DNA from 3 places in the Cellulomonas jepli genome. Region 3 is predicted to be linked to each of the others. Evidence: riboswitches for the same ligand, from Rfam matches in the RefSeq annotation. Region 3 holds a riboswitch; each other region holds the start of a gene.
What was found. A riboswitch is a leader RNA that binds a small molecule or an ion and turns the genes downstream of it on or off. The one in region 3 is predicted to bind cyclic di-GMP.
Positions count from the first base shown of each region.

Region 1: linked by a shared signal. The riboswitch ahead of AB6N24_RS01375 (right-handed parallel beta-helix repeat-containing protein) and the one ahead of AB6N24_RS12440 (PKD domain-containing protein) in region 3 are both predicted to bind cyclic di-GMP.
Region 2: linked by a shared signal. The riboswitch ahead of AB6N24_RS11010 (BldC family transcriptional regulator) and the one ahead of AB6N24_RS12440 (PKD domain-containing protein) in region 3 are both predicted to bind cyclic di-GMP.

Region 1 is NZ_JBFTER010000003.1:44,847-48,091, forward strand. It holds gene AB6N24_RS01365 (LysE/ArgO family amino acid transporter) at 1-332, shown strand, start outside; gene AB6N24_RS01370 (SGNH/GDSL hydrolase family protein) at 374-1,003, shown strand; cyclic di-GMP riboswitch class I at 1,335-1,409, shown strand; gene AB6N24_RS01375 (right-handed parallel beta-helix repeat-containing protein) at 1,424-2,392, shown strand; gene cysK (cysteine synthase A) at 2,941-3,245, shown strand, end outside.
Region 2 is NZ_JBFTER010000039.1:8,010-11,254, reverse strand. It holds gene AB6N24_RS11020 (DUF3145 domain-containing protein) at 1-444, opposite strand, end outside; gene def (peptide deformylase) at 716-1,201, opposite strand; gene AB6N24_RS11010 (BldC family transcriptional regulator) at 1,478-1,666, opposite strand; cyclic di-GMP riboswitch class I at 1,725-1,799, opposite strand; gene AB6N24_RS11005 (EAL domain-containing protein) at 2,349-3,245, shown strand, end outside.
Region 3 is NZ_JBFTER010000047.1:3,704-6,948, reverse strand. It holds gene AB6N24_RS12445 (glycoside hydrolase family 26 protein) at 1-1,005, opposite strand, end outside; cyclic di-GMP riboswitch class I at 1,577-1,651, shown strand; gene AB6N24_RS12440 (PKD domain-containing protein) at 1,700-3,245, shown strand, end outside.

The sequences.
Region 1 (3,245 bases), on a different contig from region 3:
CGCTGCGGCCCGCGACGCTGCAGCCCGCCGCCGACGACGCCCCGGGCGGGCGTGCCCGCGTGCTGCTCACGTGCGCCGCCCTGACCTTCCTGAACCCGCACGTGTACCTCGACACCGTCGTGCTCCTCGGCTCGGTCGCGCACCAGCAGGACCGGCCGTGGGCCTTCGCCGCCGGGGCGGTCGCCGCGAGCATCGGCTGGTTCGTCACCCTCGGGTTCGGCGCGGGCCGGCTCGCCCCGCTCTTCGCCCGCCCGCGCGCCTGGCAGGTCCTCGACGGGCTCGTCGCGGTCGTGATGGCGGCGCTCGCGGTCTCGCTCGTGGTCGGCACCTGACCGGCTTGTCCGATCCGGGCCCCTGTGCTGCAGTTCGGGGCATGACGCTTCTCGAGGCGGGCGACCGCATCCTGCTGACCGGCGACTCGATCACCGACGGGGGGCGCGACCGCAGCGACCCGGCGAGCCTCGGGCACGGGTACGCGCTGCTCGTCGCCGCGCTCGCCGGCGCGCGCCGGCCCGACCTGGGCCTGACCTTCCTCAACCGCGGGATCGGCGGGGACACCGCGCGGCAGCTCCGCGACCGCTGGGAGGCCGACGCCCTCGCGCTCGAGCCGACCGTGATCTCGGTGCTCGTCGGGATCAACGACACGTGGCGCCGCTACGACTCGGGCCGCGCGACCTCCGTCGACGCGTACGAGGAGGACTACCGCGCGATGCTCGACTCGGCGCGCGAGCGCCTGGGGGCGCGCCTCGTCCTCGTCGAGCCGTTCGTCGTGCCCGTCGAGGAGGCACAGCACGGCTGGCGCGAGGACCTCGACCCGCGGATCGGGGTCGTCCGGCGGCTCGCCGCCGAGCTCCGCGCGACGCTCGTGCCGGCCGACGGGCTCTTCGCCGCGGCGGCCGTCCGCACCACGCCGGCCGCCTGGGCGTACGACGGCGTGCACCCCACGCCCGCCGGTCACGGCCTGCTCGCCGAGGCGTGGCTCGACGCCGTCGGGCTGGGCTGAGCGTCCTGCGCGTGCGCCCGGGCGCACGCACAGGACCACGCCCGCCACCCGTGCGGGTGCACCCGTCCGTGAATGCACCGATCGTGTTCGTAACCCGTCCCGGACGGACATCCCGGACGTGCCGCCGGGGCGCCCGCGCCGCACTCGGGAACTCGTCGAAAACAACGCCTTCTCACGCATTCCCACGCCCGTGACCTGCGGGATCGCCCTGATCCGCACCGGCTGTTATCACCGGCACCGAGGACCCGCCGCCCGGACGACGCTGTTTCACCCGCCTGCCAGGCGCTGTGACTCTTGTCGCGGGCAGCCGCGACCGCATACGGTCCTCCTGTCCACGAAAAGGCAAAGCTGCCGCGAGGCAGTGACGCAAAGCCATGGGACCCACGAGGTTCGCCAGGCTGCCGAACGACGGAGAATCCAGTGCTCAATGCAGTCCGCTCGACCTTCAGCGCGCCCACCGACAGCCTGTCGGAGCGCGCCCCGCAGCGCGCCCTCCGCCGCCGGGGCCGGGCCGTCGCCCTCGTCGCCGGCCTCAGCGTCGTCGCAGCGATCGCGTCAACGGCTCCCGCTGCCGGCGCCGGCGTCGCACCCGCCGCGCTCACCATCCCGACGCTGAGCAACGCGAGCGCCAGCACGACGGGCGTGCCGGCAGGCACGGTCCTGACCGTCATCACCGGCGACCTCGTGGTGAGCACGCCGGGCGCGGTCATCGACGCGGTCGACGTGCGGGGGTTCCTCAAGGTCACGGCACCGAACGTCACGATCAAGCGCTCGGTCGTCCGCGGCCGGCCGATCACCAGCAGCTTCGCCCTCGTCACGAACGGCGCGGGTCTCTACCCCTTCACGATCGAGGACAGCGAGCTCGTCGCGGCCGACGCGTCGCCGCACATCGCGGGCATCATCGGGCACAACTTCACGGTCCGCCGCACGGAGATCGCGAACGTCATCGACTCGGTGCACATCACGGGCTCGAACGTCCTCGTCGAGGACTCGTACATGCACAGCAACCTGTACTACGCCTCCGACCCGAACCACAAGGGCGGCGAGAGCCACGCCGACAGCATCCAGATCCAGGGCGGGTCGAACATCCGGATCCTGCGGAACAACATCCGCGGTGCGCAGGCCACGGCGATCCAGACGACGCAGGACCGTTCGCAGATCACGGGCCTGACGATCAAGGACAACCGGATCGGTGGCGGCAAGTGCACCATCAACATGGCTTACGGCAGCCGCCCGGCGAGCACCGGCGTGGTCATCCAGAACAACGTGTTCCGGCTCGACACGGGGTACACGCGCTGCGCGATCCTCGCTCCGACCGTCCACACGATCGCGAACGTCGACAACTACTTCACGGACGGCGCGGCGGTCAAGGTCCAGCGCAGCTTCTGACGTCCGCACGGCAGACGCACGCGAGCGGTGCGCGGGTTTCCCGCGCACCGCTCGCGTGCGTCGTCGGCGTCCCACGGCCCGTCGCCGTGCTGCGTCGCGGTCGTCCGCGCGGACGACGTCCCGCACCTCGGGCATGCTTTGCACCGCGGGGACGTTGTCGATAACGTCAGCGCGTCCATGACCGACCGGGAGGAGAGGTGACCGTGCTGCTCCGCGCGTGCGTCACCACCCTGGTCCTGTGCGACGCCGCGTGCGCCCGGCCCCACCGGGTCGCCGCCTGCTGTCGCTGTCACTAGAGCGCTGGCCGCTCCCGCTGCCCTCGCAGCGGGAGGCCCGCACGGGCACATCCCCCCGCGCCAGCGCTCGCCCCACGCGCCGCACCGGTGGTCCCCGGCGCTCGGCGGTCCCCGGCAGCGAGCCCCGCGCGCTGCTGCCCGGCCCGACGACGAGCCCACCGCGCGGCGCGCGACGCCGGAGCCCTCCCGGTCCCCCGCACCACCTCCCCCACCCCGCCACGCACCCCGTGGCCCCGCACAGACGAGGACGACATGGCCCGCATCTACGACGACGCGACGCAGCTCATCGGCAACACCCCGCTGGTCCGCATCAACAAGCTGACCGAGGGCGCCGGCGCCACGGTGGTCGGCAAGCTCGAGTTCTACAACCCCGCGAGCTCGGTCAAGGACCGCATCGGCGTCGCGATCATCGACGCCGCCGAGGCGTCCGGCGAGCTCCCCGCGGGCGGCACGATCGTCGAGGCCACCAGCGGCAACACCGGCATCGCGCTCGCGTTCGTCGGCGCGGCGCGCGGGTACAAGGTCGTCCTGACGATGCCCGAGACCATGTCGAAGGA
Region 2 (3,245 bases), on a different contig from region 3:
CTCGAGCTCGTCGTCCCACGCCTGCCCGAGCGCGAGGTCCAGCTCGGCGCGCAGGCGTGCCGGGTCCGCCGCGTGCACGAGGGCGGCACGGATGCGGTCCTCGGGCACGACGACGTTGCCGTGCACGTCGGTCTGGGCGTGGAAGATGCCGAGCTCGGGCGTGTGGCTCCAGCGCGAGCCGTCGGTGCCGTGGCTCGACTCCTCGGTCACCTCGTAGCGCAGGTGGGTCCACCCGCGCAGCGCCGAGGCCAGGCGCGCGCCCGTCCCCTGGGCACCCTGCCAGGACAGCTCCGCCCGGTACATCCCCGGCGCCGCAGGCTGCGGCGTCCAGTCCAGGGACACGCGTGTGCCCAGCACGTTGCCTGCCGCCCACTCCATGTGGGGGCAGAGCGCACGTGGCGCTGAGTGCACGAAAAGTACACCGCGGGTGATCGCACCTGCCATGTCGCCCTCCTGACGGCTCGAGGTTCGTCTTCCCCAACGACCTCGTCCCGCAGACGGGAGTGCACCACGGCCTCGCGGCGTGCTGGTGACAGCATGCATGATCCGGCTGGTCGGACGCCAGCGAATCCGGCCCCGCCACCCGGACGTGCAACGGTCCGGGTGGCGATCGGTCATGGTTCGCCCTGAAACGTCGGGATCGCGCGCCGGGACCGCGGGGCGAGACCCGGCCCGCGGTCGTGGCCGTCACCCCGCTCCGGCGCGGGGACCCGCGTCAGAGCTGGTCGCGGATCGCGCGCATCGCCTTCTTGCGCACGGACCGTTCGAGCCGGTCGAGGTAGAGGTACCCGTCGAGGTGGTCCACCTCGTGCTGCAGGCAGCGGGCCATGAGCTCGGTGCCCTCGACGACGACCTCCTTGCCGTCGAGGTCCTCGCCGACGACCCGGGCGTACCAGGCGCGCTTCGTCGGGTACCAGAGGCCGGGCACCGACAGGCAGCCCTCGTCGCCGTCCTGGTAGTCCTCGGACAGCTCCACGATGCGGGGGTTCAGCACGTAGCCGATCTCGTCGTCGATGTTCCACGAGAAGGCGCGGAGCCCGACGCCGATCTGGTTGGCGGCGAGGCCGGCCCGACCCTCGTGGTCGACGGTCTCGAGCAGGTCCGTCACGAGGGAGCGCACCCGGTCGTCGACGGTCGTGATCGGGTCGCAGGGGGTGCGCAGGACCGGGTCGCCGACCGTGCGGATCTCTCTCATCGCCATGCCCACGATTGTTTCATGCGGGGCTGTCCGACTCGGGCACTCCAGCGGTCGGAGGTGTGGACCGCGCAGGCCCGCTGGGAGCCTCCCGCCGCCGTCGGCCCGGCACCCTCGCGCCCTTCGGCTCTGCCGTCCCCGGTGCACCTGCGGCGGGAGAGAAGCGCTGCGCCATTCGAGTGACCGAGGTCACGTGAATTGGACACGTGCACGACAAAAGGCCCGGGGAACATTTCCCCGGGCCTTTCGGCGAGAAGCTGTGCGTGACGCGCGGCCGAGACCTCAGACGTCGGAACGCTGCTGCGGCACGCCCGTGAGGAGCTGGCGGACCTCGTTCTCGTGGAAGCGGCGGTGCCCACCGAGCGTCCGGACCGCCGAGAGCTTGCCGGCCTGCGCCCAGCGCGTGACGGTCTTCGGGTCGACCCGGAACATCGCTGCGACCTCACCCGGGGTGAGCAGAGCGCCCGGCATCGAGGTGGACTCGGAACGGTTGGGGGTGGTGATGGCCATGATGGCAACTCTCCTGTCGTTCGGTAGCTCGGCTGACCCCTGAGGCCCCGTGGCTTTGCGTCCCCACCTTGCGGCGGGTTTGCCGTTTCTCGCTGACGTCCTCAACTATGCATGAACCCGGACAACTTCGCAACAACCCCCCGAGGGTGAAACGAACCACCCTGGGGGCCGATCGGGTGAATCGATGCGCTTCGACGGCGCATATAACATGCCCGGCCGGCCCGTGCATCCTGACCGCCGGGAGAGCTTCGGTTGGGCCGCAGCAGACGAGTGCGTGACGATCCCTCGCCCTCCCGGCGGATTCGTCCTACCCTTGACCCAACGCCCAGGCGCGAGCGGGGCGGGTCGCCAGGTGACCACGGCGGGTGACGGGCGCCTCATCTTGTGCGGGTGAGGCGCCCGAACGCTGTCCGCACCCGAGCGCCGTCGAGACGCGCGTCACGCGTGCCGACCGCTGCGACCGCCACACGTGACCCGACGTCGACCGCACCGACGCCCGACGACCGGTCCGCGCGACCCCCGCCGTGGCCCGTCACGTCGCTCCGCACGGCCCCTGACCTGCGGCTCTCCGCTCAAGTCGCCGCGGCGGGTGCCGATGGTCCTCCCGAGGAGCCCACACGTGGCTCGCAGCCGGAGGAGTCACGTGCCGCACACCTGGACCGTCCTCGCGCTCGCGCGCCACATCGGCGGGTTCTACCACGGTGAGCTCCTGGCGGGGCTGGTGCGGGAGGTCACCGCGCAGGGCGGTCGCGTCGTGGTGGCCCAGACCGCACCGGAGCAGCCCGAGCTCGACGAGACGGTCGTCGGCGAGACCGCGCTGTCCGTGGGCTGGGACGAGGCCGACGCGGTCGTCACGATCGCCCTCAGCGCGAGCGCGGCCTTCCTCGAGCGGATGCTCGTGCTCGGCAAGCCCGTCGTGCTCACGAGCCAGCGGGTCGACGGCGTCGAGGCGCCCGTCGCGCTGCCCGACAACCACGGCGGCATCCACGCCGCCGTCGAGCACCTGCGCGCGCACGGCCACACCCGGATCGGCTTCGTCGGCGACCTCCGGCAGTACGACTACCAGGAGCGCCACGTCGCGTACCGCGACGCGCTCGCCGCGCACGGGCTCATCCCGCGCGAGGAGCTGCTCGTCGTGGCGCGGGACTGGTCGGAGGCCGCGGGCGTGGACGCCGCCCGGGAGCTGCTCGCCCGTCCCGAGCGGCCCGACGCGGTGGTCACCGCGTCCGGGCACAACGCCATCGGGCTCGTCCGCGGGCTCGCCGCCGCGGGCGTGCGCGTGCCCGAGGACGTCGCGGTCCTCGCCTTCGACAACGTCGAGCACGGCGCCTGGGCGACGCCGAGCCTGTCGAGCGTGCACCAACGGTTCGACGAGGTGGGCGCGCTGGCCGGCTCGCTCGTCATGCGCGCCCTGCGCGGCGAGCACGTGCCCGCGGGCAGCCACGTCGCCGCGGCCACCGTCGTCGTCCCCCGCGGCTCGTGCGGGTGCCGCGACGACGTGCTCACCAGCCGACCCGCGCCCGCGTCCCGGCTCGCCGGC
Region 3 (3,245 bases):
GAAGATGTCGTGCACGTGCCGCCACATCTGCACGTACTCGCCCTTCTTGTTCCCGTTGATGCCCTTGCCGTCCCAACCGCGGACCTCGGACCACGGGTACCAGGTCCCGTTCATCTCGTGGTTGAAGCGCAGGACCAGCGGGAGGCCGGTCGCGGCGATGTCACGGGCGTACTTGCGCAGGTACTCGTCGTGCTGGCCGTTGATGATCGAGCCGAGCGAGTACTCGGGCGCCTCCGCGGAGATCGCACCGACCTGGCTCTGGCTCTCCCAGGTGAGCAGCGGGATCTGACCGCGGCTCCACGCGGACTGGACGGCGTCCGGGCGGAAGTCGGTGTCCCACGACTGGAAGTAGCCGCTGACGTCGGCGTTGCGGTTCACGGCCGCCTGCACGCCGTTGAACTCGCCGTAGTCGAACGGGCTCTGCGTCGTGTAGAGGCCGAACAGCTGGCTCGCCGCGACGATGTCCGCCTTAGTCATCGACGCGGTGACCGGGGGCGCCTGGTGGCCCTTGGGGTTCTGCACCTTGTAGGTGAGCTCGCCGAGCTGCTTCTTGAGGTCGGCGATCTGCGCCGTGGTGACCTTGCTCGCGGCGTTCTGGCGCTCGCGCGCGGCCTTGAGCGTGCCGTTGACGAGGTTCGCGGCGTCCTTCTGCTTCGCGGCCTCGGCCTCGGCACGACCGAGCTCCTGCTGCGTCTGCACGAGCTTCGCCTCGAGCTCGGTGATCTGCTTCTTCAGGTCCTCCGCGCGGGCGAGCTGGACCTTGTCGCCGACCTGGGGCCGCGGCGCGGTGAGCTTCGCCTCCATCTCCTCGAGCTGGGCGCTGAGGTCGCGCGAGCGCGCCTGCTCCGTCTTGAGGGCGACCTCGGTCGCGCTCGGCCCGTTCCACACGTACTGGCCCTGCGGCGACAGCAGCGCGATCGCACCGACCGCAAGAAGTGAGACGGTGATCACAGAAGCGAGCACGCGATGGCGGCGCGTGAACTTGAACGGATAGTCGGAAAACATCTGCGGGTGCCTCCACGGCGATGGTCTTCACGGCGCGCCCGGGTCATGCGGTCCGGACTGCGTGCGGGTCGTGAGCACGGGTGCTCGTCGGGCGTGAGCGCAGACGCACGGGTGTGCGGCCGTCGCGTTCGACATGGCGGTGGAGCCCCTCCCGAGGCCCCGGCCGTGCCGGAGCGCGACGTCCGTGTCGCGGTGCGTGTCCTGCTCCAGCACGGCGAGACCGTGCTGACCAGCGACGATGAGTGAGAGACAGCGTCGCCGCGGGTTACCGGGACCACGGGGGAAGCTCCCCTGCCGTGTCGCCCTGCCCTGCGTGCGGCGGCGACCGCGCCAGACGGCCCAACCTCGGCGCCGGCGTGCGGCACCGAACTCGGTTCCCCCCGGAAGCCCTGTGCGGTAGGTCCTCATGGTGCACAGCAATCACTCGAAAGGGCAAGAACCCTGCACGGAACACGGTCGTATATCCGAATTGCCCGGGTGCACGGGAGTCACGCCCGGCGTGCACGCGCGTCGGCTTGGTCCGGGTTTATGTGACTGGATTAACACGAACGGCGGACGTACGCTCGTCGAGTCCGCGAAAAGGCAAACCTGCTGCGAGGCAGGGACGCAAAGCCATGGGGCCCTCGGGGTCCGCCAGGCTGCCGAACGACAGGGGATCCCCGTGCAACGCCGCCTCCCGGGGCAGGGCCGTGCCGTGCCCGCGCCCAGCACCACCACCGCCCGCGCCGCGTCGAGGCCCACCGCCTCGGCCCGCGCCGCTCGCACCCGCACCGCACGCGCCGTCGTCGCCTCGGCCGCGCTCGCCGGTCTGCTCACGGCGGCCGTCGTGCCGCCGTCGACGGCCGCGAGCCGCCAGGTCGTCGAGCCGGCCCCGACTGCGTCGCCCACGGTGTCGCCCACGCCCGAGCCGATGCCCGGCCCCACGGACCCGCCCACGCCCACGGCGGACCCGACGCTCAGCCCCACGCCCACCGCCGAGCCGACGCTCAGCCCCACGCCCGGGACGCCCACCGAGCCCACCCCCGACGCCACGCCGAGGCCCGGCGCCGCGAACGACTGGGCCGAGGACGCCCTGACCCCGGACGACGGCCTGCTGTTCGGGGCGTCGGTCGCCAAGGGCACCCACGCGAGCGTCGACGCCGCCGTCTCGGCGTTCGAGGCGAGCATCGGGCGCAAGCTCGACGTGCACCGCTGGTACGCCCTGTGGGACGAGCTGCCGTCGACGCCGCTGACCACGACCGTCCAGCGCGGCCGCACGCCGCTGCTGTCGGTGTCGTCGAAGAAGATCGACGGCACCAAGATCTCGTGGGCCGCCGTCGCGAGCGGCGCCCACGACGCGCAGATCGTCCAGCACGCGAACGCCGTCAAGGCGCTGCGCGTGCCGATGTACGTCTCGTTCCAGCACGAGCCCGACTACTCCCCCGGCTTCGGGGCCGCGGCCGACTACCGGGCGGCGTTCCGCCACTACGTCGAGGTCTTCCGCGCGCAGGGCGTGACCAACGCCGTGTGGACGTGGATCGTGACGCCGACGCCCTTCGCGCCGTACGCGGCGGTGAGCGCCGACGCGCTGTACCCCGGCGACGACGTCGTCGACCAGATCGCGCTCGACGCCTACAACTGGTTCGGGTGCGCGACGAACGGCCAGACGTCGTGGTCGTCGATGTCGCGCGCCGCGTCGGCGTTCCGGGCGTTCGGCCAGGCGCACGGCAAGCCCCTCGTGATCGCCGAGTGGGGTTCGGTCGAGGACCCCGCGGTGCCGGGCCGCAAGGCCGCGTGGCTGCGCGAGTCGATGGCGACGCTCGCGTCGTGGCCCGAGGTCACGGCGGTCCTGTACTTCCACCACCACGGCAGCTGCTCGTGGTTCGTGGACTCGACGCCGAGCTCGCTCGAGGCGTTCGCGGACGTCGCCGACTCCCCCGCGGCGCACACGCGGCCGTCGGCCTTCCTGCAGACGTCGACGACGCACGGGACGGCGCCGCTCTCGGTCACGTTCGACGCGTCGCGCTCGTCGGGCGCGGGCGGTGGTGCCGGCGAGCACGTCGCGAGCTGGTCGCTCACCTACGGCGACGGGACCACGGAGAGCGGCACCGGCGCGCCGCCGGCCACGCTCACGCACGTCTACGGCCCGGGCGACCACAGCGCGCGGCTCACGGTCACCGACACCGCGGGCGGCACGAGCACCGACTCGGTGGCGATCACCGCGGCGGACCCGCCGACCGGGACCCTCGACCAGAAGGACG